Regions from separate parts of the Faecalibacterium sp. 9 genome, predicted to be linked through region 1. Evidence: predicted binding sites of a transcription regulator. Region 1 holds the regulator's gene; each other region holds the start of a gene.

Region 1 (7,584 bases):
GCAGCAGAGCTGGATGCAGCAGAGTTGCCGCCGCAGGCAGCCAGAAGGCCGGCAGCGCCCACAGCGCCGGTGACCTTCATGAAATCACGACGAGAAATTGCCTTGCTCATTTTCGTTCTCCTCCTAAATACAGAAAACATCATCTCGAACGGGGGTTCTGCACATACCCCGTTGTATACAATTATGATAACAAAACAACAGCCAAAAAGAAAGACGCAAATTGCAGATATCTAAACAAAAAACGTACAAATATTGCTCTTGTTTTCGCGCAAGAATTGACGCCTTCGCTGAAATGAATAAACTTGGCTCGAAAAACTGTGCAACATGTATACTTCGCTATTTTGCATAGAAAACTGGGATGCATCATAGGAGGAACGTCGAATTTTGCAATATTTTTGTAAACATTCCGTTTCAGAACGTGGAAGCGTTGCATACATTGTGGACGAACAACCGCTTAAAAAGCCCGGATGGGAGCCTTTGAACTGATATATCAATAGCGCAAAAAATGTTCACTCTGATATATCAATTGTTTGCGGCGGTCCCCCAGCACCGGTCTGCGGGCATGGAAATCGGTGTTTCTTCGCCCTTTTGGGGGGTGAAAAAGCACCGACAGCGACATATTTTGCGCTGCTGCGTGGACTGCGCCTGCAGGCCGGGGATAAAAAAGAAAGGCCGCCGTGTCGTTGGACACAGCAGCCTTGTATACAAGTTTCAGTCAGCCTGCGAAGCAGCTTTTTCGGCGTAGAACGCGCGCTTTGCCTTAAAATAGCACTGGGGGCACATGCTCACGTACTGCACATCGTTTTCCAGATCGATGGCCACCTGCTCGCCCTCAAAGACAAATCTGCCGTTCACCTTGCGGCAGTTGCAGATGGCCTTGCGGCCGCAGGTGCAGATGGTTTTCATTTCCTCGATGGTGTGGGCCAGCTCCAGCAGCCGGGTGGAGCCGGGGAAGCCCTTGAGGGAGAAATCTGCCCGCAGGCCGTAGCAGATCACCGGGATGTTCAGGTCCACCGTGACCATGAACAGCTGCTCGGCCTGCTCCGGGGTGAAGAACTGGCTCTCGTCGCACAGCACGCAGGCAAGGGCAGCGGTGCTGTTGGCCTGACGCACCGCCTCGAACACATCCGTTTCCGGCGGGATCAGCAGATCGGCCTTCCGGCGGACGCCCAGACGGCTGACCAGCTCACCACCGCCCTTGGTATCCACCTGCGGCTTGAGGATCAGCACCCGCATCCCCTGCTCCTCGTAGTTGTGGGCCACCTGCATCAGGGCGGTGCTCTTGCCGCTGTTCATCGCGCCGTAACGGAAATACAGTTTTGCCATTTGAAAAACTCTCCTTACAGAACGAACCCTCTCAGCCAAAGCCTGACGGCTTTGCCAGCTCCCCCGATAGGGGAGCTGGCGAGCGTATGCGAGACTGAGAGGGTTCGGCGGCATCTCAGGCTTTGACTGAGAGGGTTCTCTTATTACTTATAATAGGTACGTTCAGTCCTGATTGCGCAGGCGGTAGCCCAGACTCATCAGGCTGTCGCCCAGATGGACGTTCTCCACCACCACATCGGGATACGACACCGAAAGGTCATAGTGGGAGAAATTCCAGAAGCCCTCGATGCCCAGATCCACCAGACGGCCGCTGACCTGCTCCGCACCGTCCCGGGGCACACAGAGCACTGCGACCTTGGGGTGATGCTCGGCACAGAAAGACTCCAGCTCGTCGATATGGCGGATCTGGATGCCGCTGATCTCCTTGCCCACCTCGCTCTGTGCCACATCAAAGGCGGCGATCAGGCGGTAGCCGTTGGTATCGGTGGTGATAAAGCGGCTCACTGCCTTGCCCAGACGGCCGCAGCCGATCAGGATGGTGGGCAGGCGGTCGCCGTTGCCGAACAGCAGGCCTTCCAGAATGGAGAGCAGGTTTTCCACCGAGTAGCCGATGCCCTGCCGGCCATTCACATCGCCGATGCAGTTGAAGTCCTGTCGTACCTGCGAAGCAGTGGTGCCCATCTGAGCAGCCAGCTCGCGGGAGGAAATGCTGTTGATGCCGTCTTCCTGCAGAGAGCGCAGATAGCGGTAATATTTGGGAAGACGCTTGATAACGGGAAGCGAAGCCTTTGCAGGGGTGCTCATAGAATACTTTCTCCTTTCGCTCTATCGCAGTACTTGCCGCAGCTGCCTGCTTTACAGATGCGGCGCAGAGAAACCCCGATCCGTTTACGGGTTCATATTGCAGATATTACAGTTTGCAGATATTACAGTCAATTATTTAAAGTATACAGCACTGATGGAGAATGTCAAATCATTCTCAAAAAAATTTTATGAAATGTTACCGTTTTTTTGCTGCGGCGGGTCTGTATAGCCCGGCACAGGCCGGGGAATGCTGACAAAAAACGCAGGAGGAAAGCATATGAACGATGAAACGCAGCAGACCGACGCAGGTCGGCTGGAAAAAGAAGAGATTGAGGATCTGGGCACGGTCACGCTGGCCCGCGGCGGGCATGTCATCCACTGCCTGACCGTCATCGGCCAGATCGAAGGCCATTCGGAAGCACCGCAGGGCCAGAAGACCACGAAGTACGAGCATGTCATCCCGCAGCTGGTGGCCGCGCAGGAGGACCCCCGCATCGAGGGCCTGCTGGTGCTGCTGAACACAGTGGGCGGGGATGTGGAAGCGGGCCTTGCGCTGGCGGAGCTGATCGCCAGCGTATCCAAGCCCAGCGCAACGCTGGTGCTGGGCGGCGGGCACTCCATCGGCATCCCGCTTGCCGTCAGCGCCCGGCGCAGCTTCATTGTGCCCACAGCCACCATGACCGTGCACCCGGTGCGGCATTCCGGCGTCATTCTGGGGGTGCCGCAGACCATGCGCAGCTTTGAGCAGATGCAGCAGCGCATCACCGGCTTTGTGGCGGCCCACAGCGGCATGACCGAAAAGCGCTACACCGACCTGATGCTCCACACCGGCGAGCTGGTGATGGACATGGGCACCGTGCTGGACGGACGCCGGGCCGTGAAGGAAAAGCTCATCGACGAGCTGGGCGGGCTTTCGGATGCGCTGGCGTGGCTGTATAAAGAAATCGAAAAAGAGTAAGAAGACAGGACGGCAGATAGTTTCTCCAGCGAATGTCCTGGGGGTGGGACCCTGCTGCCGCAGGCAGTAGGGCGGGACTGGAGTCTTGCAACAGCGACGACCGCTGCCCGCGGCAGAAAACAGGGAGAAGCTGTTGGGGCAGCGGCCAGCAAGACGCAAGCGATAGCGAAGCGGATGCTGGGTGCCGCAACCTGTCGCTGTTCGCGGAGAAAGCTCCCTGCTGGCCTGCCGGGCTGAAGAAATTTGTACAACAATAGGTTTGCCATTTTCTTCCCTGCGTGGTACAATAATAAAATCAAATAGTGTGTCTACTACAAGTGTGGGGAACAGAGAAGAATGGCGACAAGAAAACGTAAAACAACAACACGGCGTGCATCATCGCGCAAAAAGCGTGCCGAACAGCGGCTCCCGGCAGGGCTTGGCACCCTGTTCGCAGGCCTTTTGCTGGTGGTGCTGGCCTTTGTGGAGGGAGATTCGGCATGGAAGGCCCTGCACGATGTGCTGTTCGGACTTTTTGGCTGCGGCAGCTTTGTGCTGGGCGCAGCCGTGTGCTGCCTTGCTGTGCAGTATACCCGGGGCGAAGACCTTCTGCCCCCGATCTTCAAGCTGATCCTGGGGCTGGTGTTTGCCTGCGGGACCGTGATCGTTTTTTCGGATATCCAGCCGCAGGGCATGTCTGCATTCCAGATGACTGCCGCCTGCTATGCCAACGGCGTGAATGCATGGCTGGGCGGCGGCGCGCTGGGCGCACTGCTGGGCGGCAATCTGCTGCTGCTCTGCGGCAGACCGGCGGCAAACCTGATCATGGCGGTGCTGGCGCTCTGCGTCAGTCTGTACATTTTTGACCTGACTCCGGCAGAGGTCTGGCAGTGGCTGTGTGCCGCATTCGGCGGGGTGCACGCAAAGGGTGCCGCCCTTGCCCGGCAGAGCGCGGAGCGCCGTGCGGAACGTGCGGCCGCCCGGGCGGCAGAGGCCGAGGAGGACGAGGAGGAAGCCGAAGACGAATATGAGGAAGAGGAGCCGGAGGACGAACCGGCCGGCCCTGCGTTCCATATCGGTGTGCCGGACTGGCTGAACGGCATCCGGCATTGGGGCCACAAGGTGACCGAAGAGATGGAAGCGGAGGAGCCGGAGGCAGCCCCGCAGCCGGAGCCGCCCGCAGACACTTCCGGCCAGCCGCTTGCCCAGCCGGAACCTGCCGCCCCGGCCATCACGCCGGTGCAGGTACGGGTATCCCGGCCCCGGGCTTCCTTTGACGTAGACCTTGGCCCCGACCACACTGAGGTAAAGGAGGGCGGCAGCGAGCCCATCGAGCCGCTCATCGTGGGCCCGGGCGGCACCTTTGGGCAGAACCCGCTGCGCCCGGCCCCCGGACCTGCCCCACAGCCCATCGTGGCAGATGCGGTGGAAACGGATGCGTCCGACTTCTTTGCAAAGGCCGCACAGCCGGTGCAGCCCGCGGCAGAAAGCTTTGATACACCGGTGATGCCCACCGTCCCGCCGGAAGCTCCGGCAGCGGCCATCACGCCGGAAATGCCCGCGGCACCCATCCAGCCCGCTGTGCCGACGGCACCCGCCCGTGTCAGTGCAGAAAACGCGGCGGCCATGCGCAGCGCACCGGATGAGGACGGCTGGATCAGCATTACTGCTGATCCGGTGGAGGAAAAGGACATCAGCACGCTGGTGGCAGCGGCAATGGAAAAGCCTGCCGCCTCCGAGCAGGCCGCGGCAGCGGCCCCTGTGGACGAGACCGAACCGGTGGATACCTATCAGTACCAGTACCCGCCCATCGAGCTGTTTGAAAAATCGCAGGACGAGACCGACCCCGGTGCGCAGGAAGAGCTGAAAGCCAATGCCCAGAAGCTGGTGGACACGCTGGAAAGCTTTGGCGTGCGCACCCGTGTGCTGGACATCTCCCGGGGCCCCTCCGTCACCCGGTACGAGGTGCAGCCCATGGCGGGCGTCAAGATCAGCCGCATCACCTCGCTGGCGGACGATATCGCACTGAACCTTGCGGTGGCGGACGTGCGCATGGAAGCGCCCATTCCCGGCAAGCCCGCCGTCGGCATCGAGGTGCCTAACCATAAAAAGACCCCCGTGTATATCCGCAGCGTGTTCGAGAGCCAGAGCTTTCTGCGCATGACCTCACCGTTGGGCATTGCACTGGGCAAGGACATTGCCGGTGTGGCTCAGGTGGCAGACCTGTGCAAGATGCCCCATCTGCTGATCGCGGGCAGCACCGGCAGCGGCAAATCGGTGTGCGTGAACAGCATCATCATGAGCCTGCTGTTCCGCTCCAGCCCGGAGGACGTGAAGCTGCTGCTGATCGACCCCAAGGTGGTGGAGCTGGCCGAGTACAACGGCATTCCCCATCTGCTGATGCCGGTGGTCACCGAGCCGAAAAAGGCCGCCGGTGCGCTGGGCAGCGCCGTGCAGGAGATGGAGCGCCGCTACCGCCTGTTTGCGGAGAACAATGTGCGTGACATCAAGTCCTTCAACAAGCTGGCCGCAGAACGGCCGGAGCTGGAAAAGATGCCCTACATCGCCATTATCATCGATGAGCTGGCCGACCTGATGATGGTGGTGGGCAAGGATGTGGAGGACTCCATCTGCCGCATCGCCCAGAAGGCCCGCGCGGCCGGCATGCACCTGATCGTGGCCACTCAGCGCCCCAGCGTGGACGTCATCACCGGCCTGATCAAGGCCAACATCCCCAGCCGCATCGCATTTGCGGTGTCCAGTCAGGTGGACAGCCGCACCATTCTGGACGGCTCCGGTGCCGAAAAACTGCTGGGCATGGGCGATATGCTGTTCATGCCGGTGGGTGCACCCAAGCCTACCCGTATTCAGGGCACCTTTGTGCGGGATGAGGAGATCAGCCGTGTGCTGGACTTCATCAAGCAGAGCGGCACCGTGCAGTACGATGAAGCCATGATCGAGGCCATGGAAAAGCACGCCATTCAGGACGGCAAAAAGGGCAGCAGCGGTGCGGATACGGACGAAGAGCCGGACAGCGACCCCATGTTCAAGCAGGCCGTGGAGGTGGTCATCGATGCCGGTCAGGCCTCCACCAGCCTTTTGCAGCGCCGCTGTAAGCTGGGCTACGCCCGCGCGGCCCGCATCATGGACGAAATGGAGCAGAAAGGCGTCATTGGCCCCTACGAGGGTGCCAAGCCCCGCGCAGTGCTCATCAGCCGCCAGCAGTGGATCGAACAGCAGATGAACCAGCCGGAGGAATAAAAATAAAAGAGCACTCGCCCGTGTTCAACCAAGAATGAGGATATTAGCAAATGGACAACTCTTCCCCTAAGATCTACACCGAATTTCTTCCCATCAGCCGGGCCGATATGGAGGCCCGCGGGTGGGAGCAGCTGGACTTTGTGGTGGTGGGCGGCGACGCCTATGTGGACCACCCCAGCTTTGGCACCGCCATCATCAGCCGTCTGCTGGAAGCCGAGGGCTATAAGATCGGCGTGCTGGCCCAGCCCCGCTACACCGACTGCGAGGACTTCAAGCGGTTCGGCAAGCCCAAGTATGGCTTTTTCATCGGCGGCGGCAACGTGGACAGCATGGTCAGCCACTATTCCGTGGCAAAGATCCCCCGCGCCGAGGACGAATACTCCCCCGGCGGCAAGGGCGGCGCACGCCCGGACCGCAGCGCCACTGTGTACACCCGCCTTGCCAAGCAGGCCTATCCCGACCTACCGGTGATCCTGGGCGGTCTGGAAGCGTCCCTGCGCCGCTTTGCCCACTACGATTACTGGCTGGACACCGTGCTGCCCAGCATCGCCGAGGATTCCGGCGCGGACATCATCAGCTTTGGCATGGGCGAGCACCAGACCGTGGAGATCGCCCGCCGCCTTGCCGCCGGGGAACCGGTGGAGATCATCACGGATGTGGACGGCACCTGTTACATGACCGACTTCGACCATCTGCCCGAACGCTACGTGGAGTGCGCAGGCTTTAAAAAGGTGGCGTCGGATAAGACCGCCTACGCCAAGGCCTGTCGCATCCAGATGGACAATCAGGACGTGGTCAGCGGCCAGATCATCGTGCAGAAGCAGAGCGAGAAGTATCTGGTGCAGAACATCCCCGCAAAGCCGCTGGTGCGCGGGGAGCTGGACAAGGTCTATGCCCTGCCCTACACCCGCCGGTATCACCCCATCTACGAGAGCATGGGCGGCGTGCCCGCCATCCGGGAGGTGCAGTTTTCCATCATCCAGAACCGCGGCTGCTTTGGCGGCTGCAACTTCTGCGCCATCCAGCTGCATCAGGGCCGCCGTGTCACCAGCCGCAGCGCGGACAGCATCGTGGCAGAAGCGGAGCGCATGACCCACGAGCCGGATTTCAAGGGCTACATCCACGATGTGGGCGGCCCCACCGCAAACTTCCGCTTCCCCTCCTGCCGGGAGCAGATGCTGCGGGGCATGTGCACCGGCGGCAAGCACTGTCTTGCCCCCACCACCTGCTCCCACATGATCGTGGACCACAGCGAT
Region 2 (7,584 bases), on a different contig from region 1:
ACTACTGTGCGCTGCATCATGCTTTCCGCCAGCGAGGGTCTGGGCAAGGGCATGACCGTGCAGGCCACCGGCCACGGCCTGACCGCACCGGTGGGTGAAGCCACGCTGGGCCGCATGTTCGACCCGCTGGGCAGACCCATCGACGGCAAGGGCTCTGTGGATGATGTGCCGCATTGGCCCATCCACCGCAAGGCCCCCGGCTTTGCAGAGCAGAAGCCCGCGACCGAGATCCTGGAAACTGGCATCAAGGTCATCGACCTGCTGGCCCCCTATGCAAAGGGCGGCAAGATCGGTCTGTTCGGCGGTGCAGGCGTCGGCAAGACCGTGCTGATCCAGGAACTGATCCACAACGTGGCCACCGAGCACGGCGGCTACTCCATCTTCACCGGCGTCGGCGAGCGCTCCCGCGAGGGCTGCGACCTTTGGGGCGAGATGAACGAATCCGGTGTTCTGAGCAAGACCGCACTGGTCTTTGGTCAGATGAATGAGCCCCCAGGAGCACGTATGCGTGTTGCTGAGACCGGCCTGACCATGGCAGAGTACTTCCGTGAGGAGACTCACAAGGACGTGCTGCTGTTCATTGATAACATCTTCCGTTTCGTGCAGGCAGGCTCCGAGGTGTCCGCTCTGATGGGCCGTATGCCTTCTGCTGTGGGCTACCAGCCCACTCTGGCCAACGAGCTGGGCGCTCTGCAGGAGCGCATCACCTCCACCAAGGAAGGCTCCATCACCTCTGTGCAGGCCGTCTACGTCCCCGCCGACGACCTGACCGACCCGGCCCCCGCCACCACCTTTGCACATCTGGACGCCACCACCGTGCTGTCCCGTAAGATCGTGGAGCAGGGCATTTACCCGGCCGTGGACCCGCTGGCATCTACCTCCCGCATTCTGGAAGCAGATATCGTGGGCGAGGAGCACTACCGCGTGGCCCGCAAGGTGCAGTCCATTCTGCAGCGCTATCAGGAGCTGCAGGACATCATTGCCATTCTGGGCATGGATGAGCTGGACGAGAACGACAAGCTCACCGTTGCCCGCGCCCGCAAGCTGCAGAAGTTCCTCTCCCAGCCCTTTGCTGTGGCCGAGAACTTTACCGGCCTGAAGGGCAAGTATGTGCCGCTGCAGGATACCGTGCGCGGCTTTGCCGCCATTGTGGACGGCGAGGCCGATGATCTGCCGGAGTGGGCTTTCTTCAACGTTGGTACGCTGGAAGATGCCCGCCAGAAGGCAGCGGAAAAGCTGGCTGAGGAAAAGGGCGGTGCCGTCTGATGAACAAGTTCATGCTGAGCATCACTGCGTCCAGCGGTGAGTACTATCAGGGCGATTGCGAAGACCTTGTGCTGCCCATCAGCGATGGCGTGTACGGCATACAGGCCGGACACAGCCCGGTGCTGGTGGCCATCCACATGGGCATCCTGCACTTTGAGGTGAACGGTGAAAGCCAGGACATCCTGGTAGGCGACGGCATTGCCGAGGTGACGCCTGCCTACGTGATGGTGCTGGTGGACAGCGCCGAGCGTCCGGAGGATATCGACAAGAACCGTGCCGAGGCTGCCCGCATCCGTGCCGAGGAGCGTTTGCAGCATCAGCAGAGCATGCATGAATATTATCAGAGCAAGATCGCGCTCGACCGTGCGATGCAGCGCCTGCAGGCCGCTGCAAAGTACCGGCGCTGAGAAAGAGCCGCATCTGTTGGGACCAGATCTGAAAAAAGAGCATCATTTGTATCCGTTGAGGGTGCAAAGTGATGCTCTTTTTTTGTTTCAGGCTGTTCCATGGAACGCAGCTTTCGTGTATAATAAGGTCAATGCAACCCCGCGTGTTGTGCGGGAAAGGAGGAGGTTTTCCATGATCCAATTCGGCCTGCGTCTGCATGACGCGGAAAAGCTGCCCGTTGAACAGGTGCTGCCGCTGGTGCGCCAGAAAGGCTTTACCTGCGCCCATGTGGCCCTGAGCAAATCCTTCAAGGAGCTGCCCTGCACCCCCAGCGCCCTGACCCCCGGCTATGCGCTGTACCTGCGGCATCTGTTTGAGAAAAACGGCATCGACATTGCCGTGCTGGGCAACTATCTCAATCTGGCTCACCCGGATGCGGATGCCCTGCACGCCATTCAGGAAAAATACTATGCTCATATCCGCTTTGCAAGCCTGCTGGGCTGCGGAATGGTGGGCACCGAGACCGGTGCGCCCAACGCGGAGTACAAATTCTGTCCGGAGTGCCGCAGCGACGAAGCCCTTGCTACTTTTATCCGGAACTTCAAGCCGGTGGTGCGCTGTGCCGAGCAGTACGGCGTGACCATTGCCATTGAGCCGGTGGTCAAGCACATCGTGTACGATGCCAGACGCGCCCGCACCGTGCTGGACGAGATCGGCAGCCCGAATCTGCAGATCCTGTTCGACCCCGTCAACCTGCTGAACATGGAAAATGTGGACCGCCGCGAGGAAGTGTTCGCCGAGGCCATCGAGCTTCTGGGCAAGGACATTGCCATGATCCACTTCAAGGATTTCCTGCGCAAGGATGCGGGCGGCCAGCTGGCTGCTACGGGTGCAGGGCAGGGAGGCATGGAGGACTACCGCACCATCCTGCGGTTTGCAAAGCAGGAAAAGCCCTATATCTTTGCAACGCTGGAGAATACCACCCCGGAAAACGCGGTGGAATGCCTGAACTACCTGAAAAAGCAGTACGACGAGTGCTGAACACTCTATAACAAGAAAAACATCTGCAAACTTTGCCCGGAATGGGGCAGCTTGCAGATGTTTTTTTGTATCAGATGAAGTTTATGGTTCGGCCTTTTACAAATTGCAATTAAGAAATAGTTCCGCTGAAAATGTCCAGAGCGAAAGCGGAGGACATTAAAATCATTCCAGATCCAGCTTGTGCTCCATCAGCCAGCGGGTCAGCAGAAAGTACCCTGCGGCAAAGGCAATGCTGACCGCCAGCCCGAACAGGGTGGTGAAAGCACTGGGCGCAGCGATGGAAACATCCACACCGCCAAGGGTGGAATAGGAAACAGCCTGCAGCATGTCGGCACTGCTGACACCGGAGCTCAGCCAGTTCTGCAGGAAGGACAGCAGGAAAAATGCCAGAATACCGGCCGGTACCATGTGCTTTTTGAACTGGTGGCCGATCATGCAAGCGGCATAGATGCACAGGATGCTGGACACCAGTGCCACCAGCCCGTTCAGCGTTTCAAAGATCAGCCAGAGCCACCCGGAGCTGCCGGTCATGCGGAAGATCTCTCGGAAGATCTCTACCACTTTCTGCCACAGCTCCGGCAGCTGCTGCAGGGCCGCGCTGTTCAGAGACAGAGCCAGCAGCATCACCGCAAAGGAGAAGATACCCACGATGCTGCTGCAAAGCATCCACACCACGCTGGAGATCAGCTTGGAAAGGATGAGCTGGCTTTCCGTCACCGGCAGGGTGTGCATCAGGTAGCCTTCGCGGCCCAGCAGATTGCGGGTGAAGCGGGTCACAATGGTCATCACGGACACCACTGCCACCGCAACGGCTACGACCATGTAGGCGAACAGCAGCAGAGATGCAAAGTTGTCTCCGGAAGAGCTGCGCAGGGAAAAGCCGCTCAGCACTGCCAGCGCAACAAGGGCCAGATACAGCCCGCCGTAGGTGCGGCCGGTGGCCTTGAATTCATATTTTAACAGCTGTTTCAGCATTTGAATACCTCCCGGAAATATGCATCCACGCTCATGCCCTCGGTCTCGCGCAGCTCTTCGGCATTGCGGTGGGCGAACACCCGGCCATCCTTCAAAAAGACGGCTTCGTCCAGAATGGGCTCGATATCGCCGATGAGGTGGGTGGATAGAATGACGGTCGCATCCCGGCTGTAGTTGTTCAGGATGGTGCTCAGGATGTAGTCCCGGGCGGCAGGGTCCACGCCGCCAATGGGCTCATCCAGCAGGTAGAGCTTTGCGGCGCGGCTCATGGCCAGGATCAGCTGCACCTTTTCCTTGCTGCCCTTGGACAGGGTTTTGAGCCGCGCCTTCGGTTCCAGTTCCAGCCGGGCCAGCATTTCGTTCGCCTTGGCGGGGTCAAAATCGGCATAGAATTCGCGGAACATTTCCACCAGCTGCTCCACACGCATCCAGTCCGGCAGCCAGTCGGCGTCCGGCAGATAGGACACGATGGCTTTGGTGTCCGGCCCGGGGGTCATGCCGGCGATCCGGATGCTGCCTGCACTGGGCTGCAGCAGACCGTTCGCCAGCTTGATGAGGGTGGTCTTGCCGCTGCCGTTGGGGCCAAGCAGCCCCACGATGCGGCCAAAGCCGATGTGCAGGTCTACATTTTCCAGTGCGGTCTTATCCTTTTGATAGCACTTGGTCAGTGCTTCACAGCTCAAAAGCTCACTCATTGCGGTCCTCCTTTGCGTCCCAGTGTTCCAAAAGCGCGGCCGCCTGTGCGGGACTGTAGCCGATGCCGCGCATCTTTTCCAGAAAATCCGACGCCAGCGTCCGGGCGGTGTCGGCACGAAGCTGTTCGATCAATGCAGTGTCCTCCGTAACATAGCGGCCTGCGGTGCGTTCGGTGTGCACCAGACCTTCCGTCTCCAGCTGGGCAAGGGCCCGCTGCATCGTGTTTGGGTTCACCCCGGCGGCTGCGGCCAGATCCCGTACCGAATCCAGATGCCCGCCCGGCGGGTAGGTGCCGGCCAGGATCCGGGCCTTGAGCCGTTCCACAAGCTGGGCATAGATCGGGCGGCTGGCATCAAACTGTTCGCCCATGATATCATCTCCTTGTCTTGCTGTATTAAGCGCTTGATACAATAATACACGATTTGCGCTGCTTGTCAAGGGGAAAAAGAAAAAACATTATAAAACTGCGGTAAATTGGAAAAAGTACCCATAAAACACTGCACATAGATAAAAAATTACAATAAATTCAAACAATTTCACATTGCAAAGCTTTTGACAATGTGCTATTCTGAAAAACAGAGAGCTCCGCCCGAAAAGCGGCGGAAAAGAGATTTGGAGGAAAAATAACTATGGCTGACCGCATCGTTCTGAATACCATCTCCTACCATGGCCACGGTGCCATTGAGAACATCGTTCCCGAACTGACCGCCCGCGGCTACAAGAAGGCATTCGTCTGCTCCGACCCCGACCTGATCAAGTTCGGCGTCACCAAGAAGGTCACCGATCTGCTGGATGCTGCAAACTTTGCCTACGCTGTTTACAGCGAGATCAAGCCCAACCCCACCATCGCCAACGTGCAGGACGGCGTGGCCGCTTTCAAGGCCGCCGAGGCTGACTGCATCGTGACCATCGGCGGCGGCTCCTCCATGGATACCGCAAAGGCCATCGGCATCATCATCAATAACCCCGAGTTTGCGGATGTCCGCTCTCTGGAAGGTGTTGCTCCCACCAAGAAGCACGCGGTGTTCACCATCGCTGTTCCCACCACCGCCGGCACTGCTGCCGAGGTCACCATCAACTACGTCATCACCGATGTGGAGAAGAAGCGCAAGTTCGTCTGCGTGGATACCAACGATATCCCCGAGATCGCTGTGGTTGACCCCGATATGATGTCCTCCATGCCCAAGGGCCTGACCGCCGCCACCGGCATGGACGCTCTGACCCACGCCATCGAGGGCTACATCACCAAGGGCCACTGCGTCATCTCCGATATGTTCCATCTGGAAGCCATCAAGCTCATCAGCCAGAGCCTGCGCGGCGCAGTGCAGAACACCCCGGAAGGCCGCGAGGGCATGGCTCTGGGCCAGTACATCGCCGGCATGGGCTTCTCCAACGTGGGTCTGGGCATCGTCCACTCCATGGCACACGGCCTGTCCGCTCTGTATGACACCCCGCACGGTGTGGCCTGCGCCATCCTGCTGCCGGTGGGTCTGGAGTACAACAAGAGCGTCGCCGGTGAGCGCTACCGCGCAGTCGGCAAGGCCATGGGCGTTGTGGGCATCGACGAGATGAACGATGTGGAAGCCGCTGACGCCACCATCGCCGCCGTCAAGCAGCTGAGCGCAGACGTGGGCATCCCCGCAAATCTGCACGGCATCCTGAAGGAAGAGGATATCCAGTTCCTCGCCGAGTCCGCATTTGCAGACGCCTGCCGTCCCGGCAACCCCCGCGACACCAGTGTGGAGGAGATCGTGGAGCTGTATAAGAGCCAGCTGTGATTCCGCTCTGTAAATTCAAACTGTAATTTTGGGCCCTGCTGTCCTTCGGGATGGCAGGGCCTTTTTCTAAGATGTATCTGAAAACAAAGCAACAGGCTGGATCTTCGTCTTTTCAGAGATGCCCGGAGAGCCTGCCGCGTCGCAGAGTGACAAAATTTCTGCACGGCTCTTGTACACAGCGCCCAAAACGGGTACAATCAATGCAGTAAGAAAAAAACTGGAAGCGAAAGGAACCTTATGACGCTGAACTTCTATACTTTGAGTGTTATTTATCTTGTATATTCCTTTCTGGGCTGGGTGGCGGAGACGGTAGTCGCGACCATCCGGGGCGGAAGGTTTGCCAACCGCGGTGCGGCGGCAGGCCCGTTCTGCTTTATCTACGGTACCACCGGCGTGCTGCTGGCCGTGAGTTTCGGCGACCTGCGCACTGAGCCGGTCTACCTGTTCTTTGCCTGCATGATGGCGGCAACGGTGATGGAATGGATCACCGCCAAGCTGTTGGAACGCCTGCACCGCCGCAAGTGGTGGGACTATTCCGGCAAAAAATTCAATCTGAACGGCTATGTGTGCCTGCAGTATTCGCTGCTGTGGGGTGCACTGGGCACGGCAAGTGTGCTGTGGGGCAATGATGTGCTGCTGCGGCTGTGTGCGCATATCCCGGTCTGGCTGCTGCGTCCGGCAGTATGGGTCTCGCTGACGGTGGCGGTGCTGGACCAGATCGGTTCGGCGGTGCTGGTGCAGCAGTATGCGGCCCGGCACCCGGTGCTGGAGCAGCTCAATCAGAGACTGGGGGAGCGGTCGGATACGCTGCGCCGCAGGATCGCGCTTTACATTGAAAAACGCATCCAGCACGCCTACCCGGCTGCGGCCCGGCAGGAGCAGACTGCGCTCCGGAAGGGGGAAAAGAACTTCCTCAGCGTGTCCGACCTGCTGTGGCTGTTCGTGATCGGCGCGTTTCTGGGCGACATGGTGGAGACGGTGTTCTGCCGCGTGACCGCCGGGGTCTGGATGAGCCGCTCCAGTCTGGTCTGGGGGCCGTTCAGCGTGGTGTGGGGTCTGGCGCTGGTGCTGGCAACGGTGCTGCTGCGTCAGGAAAAGGACCGGAGCGACCGCTACCTGTTCGCCTTCGGCACCGTCATGGGCGGTGTGTACGAATACGTGTGCAGCGCCGTCACCGAGCTGCTGTTCGGCACCGTGTTCTGGGACTACAGCAAGTTCAAGTTCAATCTGGGCGGGCGCATCAACCTGCTGTACTGCTTTTTCTGGGGCATTGCGGCGGTGATATGGATGCGCTACGGCTATCCGCTGGTGCTCAGAGGCATGGAGAAGGTGCGCAGCCGCGTCCGCCCATGGATGACCGTCCTGCTGGCAGTGTTCATGGCGGTGAACATGCTCACCAGTGCGCTGGCGCTGGCCCGGTACGATGCCCGCACCAGCGGTG
Region 3 (7,584 bases), 660 kb from region 1:
ATGCCGAACAGGCCGGAGATACCAGCGGAAATTGCGGTAGCGCGCAGGTTTTCATCCTTGGTCTTCAGAGCAACACCCAGGCAGGCACCGCCCTCGGAAATGTTGTGTGCCAGAGAAGCGGGCATGTACAGCATTTCAAAACCGGGGTCGGAAATAGAAGCAACTGCATAGGGGACCAGAGCCTTGTGCATGCCCATGGAGATCATGAAGGGCAGCACAGCAGCCAGCAGAGCAACGGCCAACCAGCCCAGAGTGTTGTACAGAGCAAGGATCACAGTGGTCAGCAGGGCGCCGATGTTGTAACCCAGAGGTCCGAGGACGACCAGTGCCACAGGGAAGCCGATGCCGAAGCACAGCATGGGCACAAAGAACACGCGGATGGCCTTGGGGCACCACTTGTTGGCCCACTTTTCAATGAAGGACATGAAAATGACGGTCAGGATGGCCGGGAACACCTGGCCGCCGTAAGCGATGTTCTGCAGCTTGATGCCGAGGAAGTAAGCACCGCCCTCGGTAGCCAGCAGAGCGGAAACGCTGGGGTGGATCATGGCAGCAGCCAGAGCCACCGACACCAGCTTGTTGCAGTTGAACTTGGTTGCAGTGGTGAAGGCGACCATGACGGGCAGGTAGTACAGAGCCGCATCTGCCACGCCGACGAACACCTTATAGGCGATATCTCCGCTGCTCATCACGCCCAGAGTGCTCAGCAGCACCATGAGGGCCTTCAGAACGCCTGCACCTGCAATGGCGGGGACCAGCGGCTGGAAGATGCCGACCATGTAGTCCAGAATAATGCCGCCGATCTCTTTTTTGCCCTTGGGAGCAGCGGGAGCCGCTGCCTGACCTGCGTTGAAGGTGCCCAGCTTGAGCAGCTCATCGTACACTTCGATGACATCGTTGCCGATGACCACCTGACACTGCGGACCGCTGGAAATAACGCCCATGACGCCGGCAGTCTTTTTCAGGGCAGCAACATCTGCCTTGGAGGTGTCTGCCAGAGTGAAGCGCAGGCGGGTGGAGCAGTGCTCGACCTGCACAACGTTCTTTTCGCCGCCAACCAGACGCAGCACGTCGGAGGCAGTCTGCTTGTAGTTCTTCATTGTGTTCTCCTTTATCTTGTGTGTGATGGCATTCCCCTGCCGTCCGGCCGAAACGGGCAAAAGAAAAAGGATCTAACAGAATGACTCCGTATACAGCTTCTCCCGGAATCATAGTATCTGGCTATAATTCACCCAAAAGAAAAGGTATTCGTCATTCCGTCAGATCCTGCCTGCATTACCAGTAACATGTCCAACTGGATATCATAGTGCTAGTATATCAGCCCTGATTTAATTTTTCAATATTACTTTTTCACAAAATAAATCTTAAAAAACTATGAGCTCCGTACAATCGTCTATTTTTCCGCAGAGCCGTTTCCTCTCTTCCTGTGCCGCCGCACATCGGTTTTAGGATGTAAAAGCCGGAACGCCTCTCTTGCGCGTGCACGGGCCGCTTGCTATAATGGTTCTATCCTATCTTTTGCCTGCCGCCTGCACAGGCTGTACCACCGCATTTTTGTCAGGCAGCAGTCAGGATGTACCCGAAAAATCTTTGCAAAGCAGGAGGGCATGGAGAGATCCGAAAGCTCAAAATATCTCTTGACAATCCCCTATCCGGTGTGTATACTACGCATTATGAACAACGTTCACGTTGAGGTGATCGGATGAATCCAATGGCAACATCAAAAGAGAATATCCTGCAGATCAGCAGAAAACTCATCCAGCAAAACGGATGGGCCGGTGTCAACATCCGTTCGGTGGCTGCTGCCTGCGGAGTCTCGGTGGGCTGCATCTACAATTACTTTGAATCCAAGACCGATCTGTTGAGCGCCACGGTGGAAAGCATCTGGAGCGATATCTTCCATCATCCGGAGGATGAGGCTGTCTTTCAGGACACTCTGTCCTGCGTCCGGTGGATGTACAAGCAGCTGGAGTACGGCTGCCAGCGGTATCCGGGTTTTTTCACCCATCATGCGCTGGGCTTTGTCCAGCAGGACACCGCCGATGGAAAGCAGCAGATGCATCGGGCCTGGCAGCACATTCTGGATGCCCTGTGCACAGTGCTGCGGAATGATGCCAGAATCCGGGCTGACGCCTTCACAGCGGAGTTTACCGTTGAAAAATTTGCAGAGATGCTGTTCTCGCTGATGCTGTCCGCTCTGGTACGGCAGGACTTTGACCCTTCTACCGTGCTGGAGATCGTACGGCGGGCTGTCTACTGAAAAATGTCCCACAGATTTGTGGGAATTTTTTAAGCCTAAAATGAACACTGTTCAACTTGATCGGTACTGCAGGATGAAAGTATCCTGTTCACACACACTATATTATATTTTCTCCAAACCAATTTGAAAAAGGAGCAAACCCTATGCGTGCAATCATTGAAACCGTTTTCGACATCTTCTATCTGGCCACCGTGCTCACGGTGGGCATCCGTATGATCCGCAGCAGCAAGAGCGGCTCGCAGTTCAAGCTGTTCGGCCTTATGGCTGTGGTGCTGGGTGCAGGTGATTCCTTCCACCTTGTCCCCCGTGCGCTGGCACTGTGTACCACCGGTCTGGAAAACTACGCAGTTCCTCTGGGTCTGGGCAAGTGGATCACTTCCATCACCATGACCGTCTTTTACGTGCTGCTGTATTATGTCTGGCGCAAACGCTACCATGTGGAGGGCCGGAAGGGTCTGACCATTGCCGTGTATGTCCTGTCCGCTGCGCGTGTGCTGCTGTGCATGATGCCTCAGAACCAGTGGCTCACCAACAAGACTCCCCTCGCCTGGGGCATCCTGCGGAACATCCCCTTCGCACTGCTTGGCCTGCTGGTCATCGTGCTGTTCTACCGCAGTGCAAAGGAGCACAGCGACCGGGCTTTCCGCTGGATGTGGCTCACCATCGTGCTGAGCTTCGGCTTCTATATCCCCGTCGTGCTGTGGGCTGAAGTGAACCCGCTGATCGGTATGCTGATGATCCCCAAGACCTGCGCTTATGTGTAGACCGTCCTGATCGGCTACAACGCCATGAAGGCCGAGGGCGGTGCAAAAGGCTGAAAAACCGGAGCGGATGCTGCCGACCGTCCCTGCCGGTGCAGCGCTCATGGGCGTTGAAACAGATCGATCAAGTGACCATAAAGGCAGACTCCCCTGAAAAAACAGGAGACCTGTCCTCCCTTTCGGTCAAAATACACACATTTCCGTGCATCAGCGGCAAATGTTTGTTAAACTATTATCTATCTTGCGACCTTGCAATGTGCACGGTTTTTGTTTATAATAGTATCGTAACGGGGCATGGCCCCCGAATGCGAGCGAAACTCTAGTTCAGACATTAAAACTTGAGAGGAGTTTATTACCATGGGTTTAGGTAAGAAGACGATCGACGATCAGAACTACTGCGGCAAGAAGGTTCTTGTCCGCTGCGATTTCAACGTCCCGATGAAGGACGGTGTCATCACCAACGAGAACCGCATCAACGCAGCTCTGCCCACCATCCAGAAGCTGGTCAATGATGGCGCAAAGGTCATCCTGTGCAGCCATCTGGGCAAGCCCAAGAACGGCCCCGAGGCCAAGTTCAGCCTGGCACCCGTTGCTGTGGCTCTGAGCGCAAAGCTGGGCAAGACCGTTGTGTTTGCAGATGACGACAATGTTGTCGGCGAGAACGCAAAGGCTGCTGTTGCTGCCATGAACAACGGCGACGTCGTTCTGCTGCAGAACACCCGTTTCCGCAAGGAAGAGACCAAGAACATGCCCGAGTTCAGCGAAGAGCTGGCTTCTCTGGCTGATGCATATGTTGACGATGCATTCGGCAGCTGCCACCGTGCACACTGCTCCACCGCAGGCGTCACCGACTTCATCAAGGATACCGCTGTTGGTTACCTGATGGAGAAGGAGATCAAGTATCTGGGCAACGCTGTGAACGATCCCGTTCGTCCCTTCACCGCTATTCTGGGCGGCGCAAAGGTCGCAGACAAGCTGAATGTCATCTCCAACCTGCTGGAGAAGGTCGATACCCTGATCATCGGCGGCGGCATGGCTTACACCTTTGTCAAGGCTCAGGGCTACGAGGTCGGCAAGAGCCTGTGCGACGATTCCAAGCTGGATTACTGCAAGGAAATGATGGCCAAGGCTCAGGAGAAGGGCGTGAAGCTGCTGCTGCCCGTTGATGCTGTCTGCATCAAGGACTTCCCCGATCCCATCGACGCTCCGGTTGAGACCACTGTTGTTCCCGTCACCGCGATCCCGGCTGACATGGAAGGCTGCGACATCGGCCCCGAGAGCATGAAGCTGTTTGCCGATGCTGTCAAGGCATCCAAGACCGTTGTGTGGAACGGCCCCATGGGCGTGTTCGAGAACCCCACTCTGGCAGCTGGCACTCTGGCAGTTGCTAAGGCTATGGCTGAGAGCGACGCTACCACCGTGATCGGCGGCGGCGACAGCGCAGCAGCTGTGCAGCAGATGGGTCTGGGCGACAAGATGACCCACATCTCCACCGGCGGCGGCGCTTCTCTGGAGTATCTGGAGGGCAAGGAGCTGCCCGGCATCGCTGTCATCCAGAACGCATAATTTTTCCGGCATCGTAAATGGGTGCGGCGGCTTCAGCGCCGCCGCACCTTTTTGTTTGTGCACAGACTGCACATATAGAAGGTAAATAAAGGAGATAGAGTATCATGGATAAGGCAAAGCGCAAGGCTATCATTGCAGGCAACTGGAAGATGAACAAGACTGCCTCTGAGGCTGCTGTTCTGGTGGATGAGCTGGTCCCCGCTGTTCAGGACGCAGGCTGCGAGGTGGTCATCTGCACCCCGTATACCGATCTGGTCACCGCTGTGGAGAAGACCAAGGGCACCAACATCCATGTGGGTGCTGAGAATGTTCACTTCGAGAAGTCCGGCGCTTTCACCGGCGAGATCAGCGCTGACATGCTGGTGGATCTGGGCGTGGAGTACGTCATCGTGGGTCACTCTGAGCGCCGCCAGTACTTTGCAGAGACCGACCAGACCGTGAACAAGCGCGCTCTGGCTGCTCTGAACGCCGGTCTGAAGGTCATCATCTGCGTGGGCGAGAGCCTGCAGCAGCGTGAGGAGGGCGTCACCGAGGAGCTGGTCCGGATGCAGACCAAGATTGCTCTGCGCGACGTGACCGCTGAGCAGATGGCAAATGTCGTTATCGCCTACGAGCCCATCTGGGCCATCGGCACCGGCAAGACCGCTACCGCCGATCAGGCTGAGGAAGTCTGCGGCCAGATCCGCAAGGTCATCGGTGAGGTGTACGGCGAGGCAGTTGCCGAGGCTACTACTGTCCAGTACGGCGGCAGCATGAACGCCAAGAACTGCGAGGAGCTGCTGAGCAAAAAGGATGTGGACGGCGGCCTGATCGGCGGCGCATCCCTGAAGGCTCCCGACTTTGCAGTGATCGTCAACGCAGCCACCAAGGGCTGATAAAACCGCAAAATAAGCCTTTTCCACTGCGGAAAGGCGGCACGAAGTGCCGGATGAGGGGTAGCTGCGGAGAATGCGCTCTATCGGGCACATTGCAGGCGCTGCCCCTTGTTTTTATTGAAAATAGTGTTCTCAAATCAAAGGAGATTCATTTTTATGGCAAAGAAACCTGTTCTTCTGTGCATCATGGATGGCTTCGGCTGGGTACCGGAGGAGACCTTCGGCAACGCCGTGGTCGCCGCCAAGAAGCCCCATCTCGATGCTCTGATGGCAAAATATCCCATGACCACCATCGACGCTTCCGGCATGGCCGTCGGCCTGCCCGATGGTCAGATGGGCAACTCTGAAGTCGGCCATACCAACATGGGCGCAGGCCGCATCGTGTATCAGCAGCTCACCCTCATTACCAAGTCCATCAAGGACGGTGAGATGCTCCAGAATCCGGTTCTGGTCAAGAACATGAAGGCCGCCATCGATGCCGGCAAAGCCATCCATCTGATGGGTCTGGTGGGCACCGGCGGTGTGCACAGCCACGCAGACCACTGGTTCGGCGTGCTGGAAATGGCAAAGCATCTGGGTGCAAAGGACGTCTACCTGCACTGCATCACCGATGGCCGTGATACCGACCCGCACTCCGGCAAGGGCTTCCTGGCCGACCTGCAGGCCAAGCTGGACGAGCTGGGCATCGGCAAGATCGCCAGCGTCTCCGGCCGTTACTACGCCATGGACCGCGATAACAACTGGGATCGTGAAGAGAAGGCATACGCTGCCTTTGTCTACGGCGAGGGCAATCATGCCGCCAACGCTGCCGAGGCCATCGAGGCTTCCTATGCAGCAGATAAGACCGATGAGTTCGTTCTGCCCTGCGTCACCTGTGAGGGCGGCCGCGTGCAGGACGGCGACACTGTGATCTTTATGAACTTCCGCCCCGACCGTGCCCGCCAGATGACCCGTATCTTCTGCGACGACGCTTTCACCGGCTTTGAGCGCCGCGGCGGCCGCAAGCAGGTGAACTATGTCTGCATGGCCGAGTACGATGCCACCATGCCCAACTGCGAGGTGGCCTATCCCCCTGTGGAGCTGAAGAATGTTCTGGGCCAGTACCTGTCCGAGAACGGCAAGACCCAGCTGCGCATTGCCGAGACCGAGAAGTACGCCCATGTCACCTTCTTCTTCAACGGCGGCGTTGAGGCTCCCTACGAGGGCGAGGACCGCTGCGTGATCCCCAGCCCGAAGGTGGCAACCTATGACCTGAAGCCCGAGATGAGCGCCCCCGAGGTTGCTGCCGAGTGCGTCAAGCGCATCGAAAGCGGCAAGTACGATGTGGTCATCCTGAACTTTGCAAACTGCGATATGGTGGGCCACACCGGCGTATTCGATGCTGCGGTCAAGGCCGTTGAGGCTGTGGATACCGCTGTGGATCAGGTAGTGTCCGCTGTGCTGAAGGCCGGCGGCTGCGCCTTCATCACCGCCGACCATGGCAACGCCGAGAAGATGATGAACCCGGACGGCACCCCCTTCACCGCACACACCACCAACGTGGTGCCCTTTGTGGCTGTTGGCTGCGGCGATGTGAAGCTGCGTGAGGGCGGCTGCCTTGCCGACATTGCACCCACCATGCTGCCCTATATCGGCCTGCCCGTCCCGGCTGAAATGACCGGCAAGAGCATCATTGTGGAGTAATTGACCGTTAAAATGGCCGACGCGTTCGCTTTGGGACGAGTTGTGGCTCCCAGCATCCATTTCGCGCCTTAAACGGCGCTCATGTCTTGCTGGCCACTGCCCCAACAACTCTTCCCTGTTCCCGCCACTGGCGGCGGTCATCGTTGTTGCATCAATAGCGGAATTATTACTCTTATATTTACAGCTCTGGAAAATCCGTGGATTTTCCAGAGCTGTTTTTCATGAAAAAAAGTCGATGATAGAAACTGAATTTTCTGGTTCAGGCCCCATTCGTGAAAAAACAGTTGGAGCGACCCGCAGGCCGCAACAAACTCAAAATGAAAATAAACTTTCCGCTGAATATAGCCAGAGCGCAGCGGCGGCCATTTTCAATCAAAACTTTTCTTTTTTCCCCATCCGTGCTACAATAAACATGAATTTTGAATTGTAGGAGAAGCGG
Region 4 (7,584 bases), 610 kb from region 1:
GCCCGGCCAGAGCACGGCGGAGCACATCCTGAGCACCTACCGTCCGGATCAGAAGTTCACCCACGAGGAAGCAAAGCTGCTGGATATGTGCCTGCTGGTGCACGCCGACCACGGCGGCGGCAACTGCTCCACCTTTACCACCCGCGTGCTGTCCTCCTCCGGCACCGATACCTACTCTGCGATCGCGGCGGCCATCGGCGCACTGAAGGGCCCTAAGCACGGCGGTGCCAACCTGATGGTGAACCGTCAGCTGAAGGATATCCTCAAGCATGTGGAAAACCCCGAAGACGACGATGAAGTTCGCGAGTATCTGCGCCGCATCCTGCGCAAGCAGGCGGGCGATGGCTCCGGCCTGATCTACGGCATGGGCCACGCGGTGTATACCATCAGCGACCCCCGTGAGGTGGTCCTGAAGCAGCGTGCCCGCCATCTGGCTTACGAGAAGGGCTTTGAGGAAGAGTACAACATGCTGTGCAGCATCGAGCGGCTGGCCCCCGGCATCTTTGCCGAGGAAAAGGGCAGCACCAAGCCGGTGTGCGCCAACGTGGACCTGTTCAGCGGCCTGATCTACAACATGCTGGGCATTTCCGAGGATATCTACACCCCGCTGTTTGCCATTGCCCGTGTGCCCGGCTGGTGTGCACACCGCGTGGAAGAGGTGGTATTCGCCAACCGCATCATTCGCCCCGCTTACAAGTATCTGGGCGTGCGCCAGAAATATAAGCCGATCGAGGAACGCTGATGAATCCTTCTGTTTTGTTCGTTTTTATCTTGAGTGCTCTGCTGGGCGTGCTGCGCGCGGCAGATCTGGCCTTTGGCACCGATGCCGTTACCGGCCTGTGTCTGGTGGGCTCGGTGTGGTGGCGCTATCTGGCACTGGGCATTGTGGTGCTGGCTGCAGTGCTCGTGGGCCGTACACAGCCTTCCCGCTCGGAGGCAGTGCGCAGCCGCAGGCCGCTGGCCGGTGTGCTGGCGTTTGCCGGTGCAGTATGCTTTCTGGCTGCAGCGGGTGCACAGATCGCGCTGGGTGCAGCTTCCGGTCTGGGCGGCTTTGTGCGGTGTATTCTGGAATGCGTGTGCTCTGTGTGGCTCAGTACGATGGGCCGCTGCTGGCTGAGCCCTGACGCGTGGAAGAAGCCCTTTGGCGGGCTGTACCTTGCCGTTGCAGGAAGCCTGCTGTTCTATTGGAACGTACTGATGCGCTTTATGGAGAACAGCTCCAGCTGGCACCGGGTGCAGCCGACAGCTGCAGTGTGGCAGGTGCTGGCAGTGCTGGTGTTTCTGGCGGCGCTGGCTCGGGCACTGCATATCCCGCAGCCGGACAATGGCAAAACACTGTGCGCAGCCGGGCTTGCCGCCTTTGCGCTGGGCCTGTGCTGGCAGCTGCCCCAGTGCTTTGCGCTGCTGGCAGGCAATGGTATGGGCCTTGCTGTGATGCCTGACTTTTTTGCAGGGCTGGGCCTTTGCTGTGTGGGCAGCATTGGAGGAGTGTGCGCTGCAGCCTGCCTGAACAGACAGAGCTGACAAAAGTGCTGGCACGCTGTTGGCGCAATTGCCTAAAACTGGCGAGTGAAAGGAAGCAAAATCGTACAAAAGCAAAAAATGATAGAAATGTCTTGTTAATTTTTTGGCAGACACTTGAAACTTTCTGCGTTTTGGTCTAAAATAAAGATACCGTGATTTATCCGATTATGGGTAAAATAATTAGGAGGTACTATTAACATGGCTGTTAGAGTTGCTATCAATGGTTTCGGTCGTATTGGTCGTCTGGCTTTCCGTCAGATGTTTGATGCTGAGGGTTACGAGGTCGTCGCAATCAACGACCTGACCAGCCCCAAGATGCTGGCTCACCTGCTGAAGTACGATACTGCTCAGGGTTCTTTCTGCGGCAAGATCGGCGAAGGCAAGCACACTGTCGAGGCTACTGAGGACTCCATCATTGTTGACGGCAAGGAGATCAAGATCTACGCTGTTAAGGATGCAAAGGATGCTCCCTGGGGCGAACTGAACGTTGACGTCGTTCTGGAGTGCACCGGCTTCTACACCAGCAAGGAGAAGAGCATGGCTCACATCCAGGCTGGCGCAAAGAAGGTCGTTATCTCTGCTCCCGCAGGCAACGATCTGAAGACTATTGTCTTCTCCGTCAACGAGAAGACCCTGACCGCTGAGGATCAGGTCATTTCTGCTGCTTCCTGCACCACCAACTGCCTGGCTCCCATGGCTAACACCCTGAACAAGACCTACCCCATCGTCTCCGGTATCATGACCACTGTTCATGCTTACACCGGCGACCAGATGATCCTGGATGGTCCTCAGCGCAAGGGCGATCTGCGCCGTGCTCGTGCTGGCGCACAGAACATCGTTCCCAACACCACCGGTGCTGCTAAGGCTATCGGCCTGGTCATCCCCGAGCTGAACGGCAAGCTGATCGGCTCTGCTCAGCGTGTGCCTGTTCCTACCGGCTCTACCACCATTCTGGTTGCTGTCGTCAAGGGCAAGGACGTCACCAAGGAGTCCATCAATGCTGCTATGAAGGCTGCTACCTCTGAGTCCTTCGGCTACAACGAGGATCAGATCGTTTCTTCTGATGTCATCGGCATGCGTTATGGCTCTCTGTTCGATGCTACCCAGACCATGGTCGCTAAGATCGACGACGACACCTATCAGGTTCAGGTCGTGTCTTGGTACGACAACGAGAACTCCTACACCTCTCAGATGGTCCGTACCATTAAGTACTTCGCTGAGAACTGCTAATCACAGCTCCACGCTCAAAAGTGCTTGAGGTACCGTGCTGAATGACGGCTGGCACCGGCTTTGCTGGTGCGAACATGCTGTGATTGGTACGACAACAGGATAACGAGTTCAACACCCTTCCTTTTGCGGGTTTCCGTGAGAGGAAGGGTGTTTTTTTGCTTGCGGAATTCTGGATTGCTGCTTTTTTGTCTGGACAATGGTTGATTTGTTTATGCGAGAAAATATGCATTTTTTCAGGCTGGATGGATAAATTCGCGTAGTAATGACGGTGAAAAGGCAAATACATAAAGAATGAAAAAATGAGTGATAACGTTATTTTTCAGTCAAAGGGAAAGAGGTTCTATTGAAAAATTGGAACAGGCAATAGATGAAAAAGGAAATTTCTTGACGAATTGGGGGTTTTAGCAAGAAAATGCGTAAAATAGACTGAAATCTTATCCGTAAAATGAGCAACGATAGTGCAACGAAGTATTGTATGCAAGAAGAAAACATGCTAAAATAATACTGATAACAACAGGCTGAAATTGGTGGAAAGTTGGTATCGAAAGGTTACTCAAAGAACGAAATCTCCTGAGTTGCGGTTGGGGGAAATAAGTATGCTTTTGGTGAGTGGGAGAACAGAAAAACATCTGTACTTTCGAGCAGAGAAACTGCGCAGAATTAAATCACGTGGATGAGATACCCTGGGCGAAAGATCGTCCGGGGTTATTGTGGTACAAAAACAACATAAAATCAAATTTGGAAATCCAGAGGTCAAAGCGGGTGAAATGGATCCGATTGCGGAGAATACAGAACCCGTATGGAACCTGTGAAACAATACGCGGCTGTCATAATAGGGACAAGGGGACGGCAGAGAATGAAAGGCTCCGCAACCCGAAGTTCATATTTTCTTACCCGAAGAATGAACGACTGATCTTTTTGGGTGGCAGCAATGCCATCCAGAAAGAAATCTCGACCATGAGGGTGGGGTGACAGCCAGCGGACAGGCAAGCGAGCCTATCCGCTCTTTGTGTTGACCGAGATATTGATGAAGAAATTGAGTGGGATTGTGGGAAAGATTTATGAGTAAAAAACTTGCGATTGCAATGTTCGGACAGAAGCGATTATCGAGAGAAGGTGGAGTAGAGATCGTTGTCAAAGAGCTCTGCACCCGAATGGCACAGAATGGCTGTGACGTGACCTGTTACAACAGAGCAGGCCATCATGTGAGTGGTGCAGAATATGACGATGCTGGTAAAACGGAGTACGAGGGAATCCGTCAGAAATCTGTTCCGACTATTGAACGACGCGGACTTGCAGCGGTAAGCTCTTCCTTTTTCGCAGCACTTTGTAGTGCATTTGGAAAATACGATGTGGTGCACATCCACGCCGAAGGACCAGCCTTCTTTGCATGGCTGCCGAAGATGTTTGGGAAAAGAGTTGTTGTTACCGTCCATGGGGAGTGTGAAATAATACGCGGCTGTCATAATAGGGACAAGGGTACGGCAGAGAATGAAAGGCTCCGCACCCCGAAGTTCATATTTTCTTACCCGAAGAATGAACGACTGATCTTTTTGGGTGGCAGCAATGCCATCCAGAAAGAAATCTCGACCATGAGGGTGGGGTGACAGCCAGCGGACAGGTGTACGAGCCTATCCGCTCTTTGTGTTGGCCGAGATATTGATGAAAAATTGAGTGGGATTGTGGGAAAGATTTATGAGTAAAAAACTTGCGATTGCAATGTTCGGACAGAAGCGATTATCGAGAGAAGGTGGAGTAGAGATCGTTGTCAAAGAGCTCTGCACCCGAATGGCACAGAATGGTTGTGACGTGACCTGCTACAACAGAGCAGGCCATCATGTGAGTGGTGCAGAATATGACGATGCTGGTAAAACGGAGTACGAGGGAATCCGTCAGAAGGCTGTTCCGACCATTGAACGGCGTGGACTTGCTGCAGTCAGCTCCTCCGCATTTGCGGCACTTTATAGTGCATTTGGAAAATACGATGTGGTGCACATCCACGCCGAAGGACCGGCGTTCTTTGCATGGCTGCCGAAGATGTTTGGGAAAAGAGTTGTTGTTACCGTCCATGGCATTGATTGGCAGCGCGAGAAATGGCAATCAGGACTTGGTTCTAAGTTTATCCACCAAGGCGAAAAAAATGCTGCGAAATATGCGGACGAGGTCATTGTTCTGAGCAAAGGAGTGCAGGACTATTTTAAGGAAACTTATGGAAGAGAAACGCACTTTATCCCTAATGGCGTGAATAGGCCGCAGATTCGGGAAGCAAGTCTGATTACAGATAAGTTCGGGCTGAAAAAAGACTCATACATATTGTTCCTCGGTCGTCTGGTGCCAGAAAAGGGGATTCGATATCTGGTTGAGGCCTTCAAGAATGTCAAGACAGATAAAAAACTGGTCATTGCAGGTGGCTCCAGTGATACGGATTCCTTTATGGAGGAATTGAAAGAACTGGCGAAGGGTGACAATCGGATTCTCTTTACCGGGTTTGTGCAGGGAGCAATGCTGGATGAACTATACAGCAACGCTTACATCTACACGTTGCCGTCCGATCTGGAAGGAATGCCATTAAGTCTGCTGGAGGCGATGAGCTACGGCAATTGCTGTCTGGTATCCGATATTCCAGAATGTGCAGAGGTTGTGGAAGATAAGGCATTGATTTTCAAAAAGTCAGATGTAGAGGACTTGCGAGAAAAATTGCAAGATGCCTGTGACCATCCAGAAATGGTTATAAGAATGAAGAATCAGGCAGCTGACTTTATCTGCGAGAAATATAACTGGGATGAAGTTGTAAAGAAAACGATGAAACTGTACAGGAGATAATAATAAATGAGAGTATTGATAATAAATAAATTTCTATATCCAAACGGTGGATCAGAAACCTACATATTTAAGCTGGGTGAGGCGCTAGAGCAGCACGGACATGAGGTTCAGTACTTCGGTATGGAGCACGAAGGCCGCTGCGTGGGCAACCGGGTCAATGCTTATACATCTGATATGGATTTCCACGGTGGGTCGAAACTGAGCAAGCTGACCTACCCGATCAAGACCATCTACAGCAAGGAAGCACGGGTGCAGCTGAGAAAAGTTCTGGACGACTTCAAGCCGGATGCCTGTCACCTGAATAATTTTAACTACCAGCTGACACCTTCCATCATTCTGGAAATCGTGAGGTGGCGCAAGGAGAACGGAAGAGATTGTAAGATCATCTTCACGGCACATGACTACCAGCTGGTCTGCCCGAACCACATGCTGAACAATCCGAACACCCACCAGAACTGTGAGAAGTGCCTCGGCGGCCATTTCGTGAACTGCATGAAAGGCAAGTGCATCCACGGTTCCACTGCGAAGTCGGCCATCGGCATGATGGAGGCTGAGTTCTGGAAGTGGAAGGGCACCTACAAGTACATTGACACCATGATTTGCTGCTCGGAGTTCATGAAGAGCAAGATGGACAGCAACCCGCTGTTTGCGACGAAGACTGTGGCAATGCACAACTTCATCGATAAGGTGGAGTGGAAGGAAACGGAAAAGAAGGACTACGTCCTTTACTTCGGCCGCTTCTCGGAGGAGAAGGGTATCGGCACGCTCATCAAGGTCTGTAAGGAGTTGCCGGATGTGCAGTTCATCTTCGCCGGTACTGGCCCGCTGGAAGAGACAGTAAATGGTATTAAGAACATCAAGAACGTTGGTTTCCAGAAAGGCGAGGCACTGGAAAAGCTCATCCGTGAGGCACGGTTCTCCATCTACCCGTCTGAGTGGTATGAGAACTGCCCGTTCTCCGTGATGGAATCCCAGATGTACGGCACGCCGGTGCTAGGCGCTGAGATAGGTGGTATCCCGGAACTGATTCAGGTCGGTAAAACTGGTGAACTGTTTGAGAGCGGCAATGCCGAAGACCTGAAAAGGAAGGTTCAGAAGCTCTGGGGTGATAAGAAGCTGTGTGAGCAGTATAGCAAGAACTGCAAAGACATCAGCTTCGATACAATCGATGAGTATTACGAGAAAATTATGAAGGTTTATAGAGGTGAAGCATGATTTATGTTTTATATGATAAACCCAAGAAATTGGAAGATATGTCGTTTTTGACTGCGGCATTTGAAAAAGAGTACAAGGAAATTTATCCTGAGTGGCGCTGCACTTCTATCAAGCAAATGCTCTCAGTGTGCAGTACAACCGTAAAACGTACAAAATCAGGTGACACCATTGTATGCTGGTATGACTTTATGGGAGTGTTGTGTTGGTGGTTGAGTAAACTGACCAACAAGAAAATTAAAGTTATAGCAATCAATATTTTGTTGAAAGATAAAAATACAACGAAAAACAAGGTGGCAAAGTATCTTTATAAAAAGGCGTTGTGTTCAAATTCTTTTGCGGCAACAGTTACGACTGTGGAGTACGGCCGCTATATTAATGAGATTTTGAATACAAAAGTGAATTTTACGCTTTTGCATGATGTCTATCATCAAAATTATACTTTGAATAAGCGAGTAGAAACCAAGGTAAATACGGTTTTTTGTGGTGGTAGAAATGGCCGGGATTGGAAACTGCTATTTGAAGTTGCGAAAAAGCTTCCAAAGGTGACGTTTAATTGTGTTATGCCGAGTGCTCTGAAAGAACAGTTCTTAGGCGCTATGGGGGATAATGTCTGCGTTAAAACGGATATCCCGGAAAGCGAATTTATGGAGTTTTTGTGCGAGTCACAACTTATTGCCATGCCACTGGATACAGAAGCACCGGCAGGATTGACCGTCTATTTTCAGGCGGCTGCAAATAATAAAATGATTATAACATCCGATACGGTTACGACAGAAGGATATTTGTCAGATG

What was found. The regulator Rex, encoded in region 1, represses fermentation and respiration genes when NADH is low (regulators of the CRP and FNR family bind a similar motif). The targets are predictions, from matches to a motif close to ATTGTTAANNNNTTAACAAT.
Region 2: the regulator Rex is predicted to act here: its motif matches at 4,906-4,925, upstream of fucO (lactaldehyde reductase).
Region 3: the regulator Rex is predicted to act here: its motif matches at 3,242-3,261, upstream of ACKXF9_RS07900 (phosphoglycerate kinase).
Region 4: the regulator Rex is predicted to act here: its motif matches at 1,616-1,635, upstream of gap (type I glyceraldehyde-3-phosphate dehydrogenase).

The regions. Positions count from the first base shown of each region.
Region 1 covers NZ_JBLWGB010000001.1:973,698-981,281, reverse strand. Annotated here, with positions in the region: gene ACKXF9_RS04615 (ABC transporter substrate-binding protein) at 1-110, opposite strand, end outside; gene ACKXF9_RS04610 (thymidine kinase) at 712-1,326, opposite strand; gene ACKXF9_RS04605 (redox-sensing transcriptional repressor Rex) at 1,489-2,130, opposite strand; gene ACKXF9_RS04600 (ClpP family protease) at 2,408-3,088, shown strand; gene ACKXF9_RS04595 (DNA translocase FtsK) at 3,425-6,328, shown strand; gene ACKXF9_RS04590 (YgiQ family radical SAM protein) at 6,379-7,584, shown strand, end outside.
Region 2 covers NZ_JBLWGB010000003.1:203,892-211,475, forward strand. Annotated here, with positions in the region: gene atpD (F0F1 ATP synthase subunit beta) at 1-1,266, shown strand, start outside; gene atpC (ATP synthase F1 subunit epsilon) at 1,266-1,673, shown strand; gene ACKXF9_RS13210 (sugar phosphate isomerase/epimerase family protein) at 1,846-2,694, shown strand; gene ACKXF9_RS13215 (hypothetical protein) at 2,857-3,669, opposite strand; gene ACKXF9_RS13220 (ABC transporter ATP-binding protein) at 3,663-4,364, opposite strand; gene ACKXF9_RS13225 (GntR family transcriptional regulator) at 4,357-4,734, opposite strand; gene fucO (lactaldehyde reductase) at 4,995-6,143, shown strand; gene ACKXF9_RS13235 (putative ABC transporter permease) at 6,381-7,584, shown strand, end outside.
Region 3 covers NZ_JBLWGB010000001.1:1,636,569-1,644,152, reverse strand. Annotated here, with positions in the region: gene ACKXF9_RS07915 (beta-glucoside-specific PTS transporter subunit IIABC) at 1-1,100, opposite strand, end outside; gene ACKXF9_RS07910 (TetR/AcrR family transcriptional regulator) at 1,703-2,260, shown strand; gene ACKXF9_RS07905 (hypothetical protein) at 2,404-3,024, shown strand; gene ACKXF9_RS07900 (phosphoglycerate kinase) at 3,379-4,587, shown strand; gene tpiA (triose-phosphate isomerase) at 4,692-5,462, shown strand; gene gpmI (2,3-bisphosphoglycerate-independent phosphoglycerate mutase) at 5,619-7,145, shown strand; gene ACKXF9_RS07885 (hypothetical protein) at 7,381-7,575, shown strand.
Region 4 covers NZ_JBLWGB010000001.1:1,583,023-1,590,606, forward strand. Annotated here, with positions in the region: gene ACKXF9_RS07605 (citrate synthase) at 1-742, shown strand, start outside; gene ACKXF9_RS07610 (hypothetical protein) at 742-1,524, shown strand; gene gap (type I glyceraldehyde-3-phosphate dehydrogenase) at 1,723-2,754, shown strand; gene ACKXF9_RS07620 (glycosyltransferase family 4 protein) at 3,816-4,361, shown strand; gene ACKXF9_RS07625 (glycosyltransferase family 4 protein) at 4,450-5,577, shown strand; gene ACKXF9_RS07630 (glycosyltransferase) at 5,584-6,792, shown strand; gene ACKXF9_RS07635 (glycosyltransferase) at 6,789-7,584, shown strand, end outside.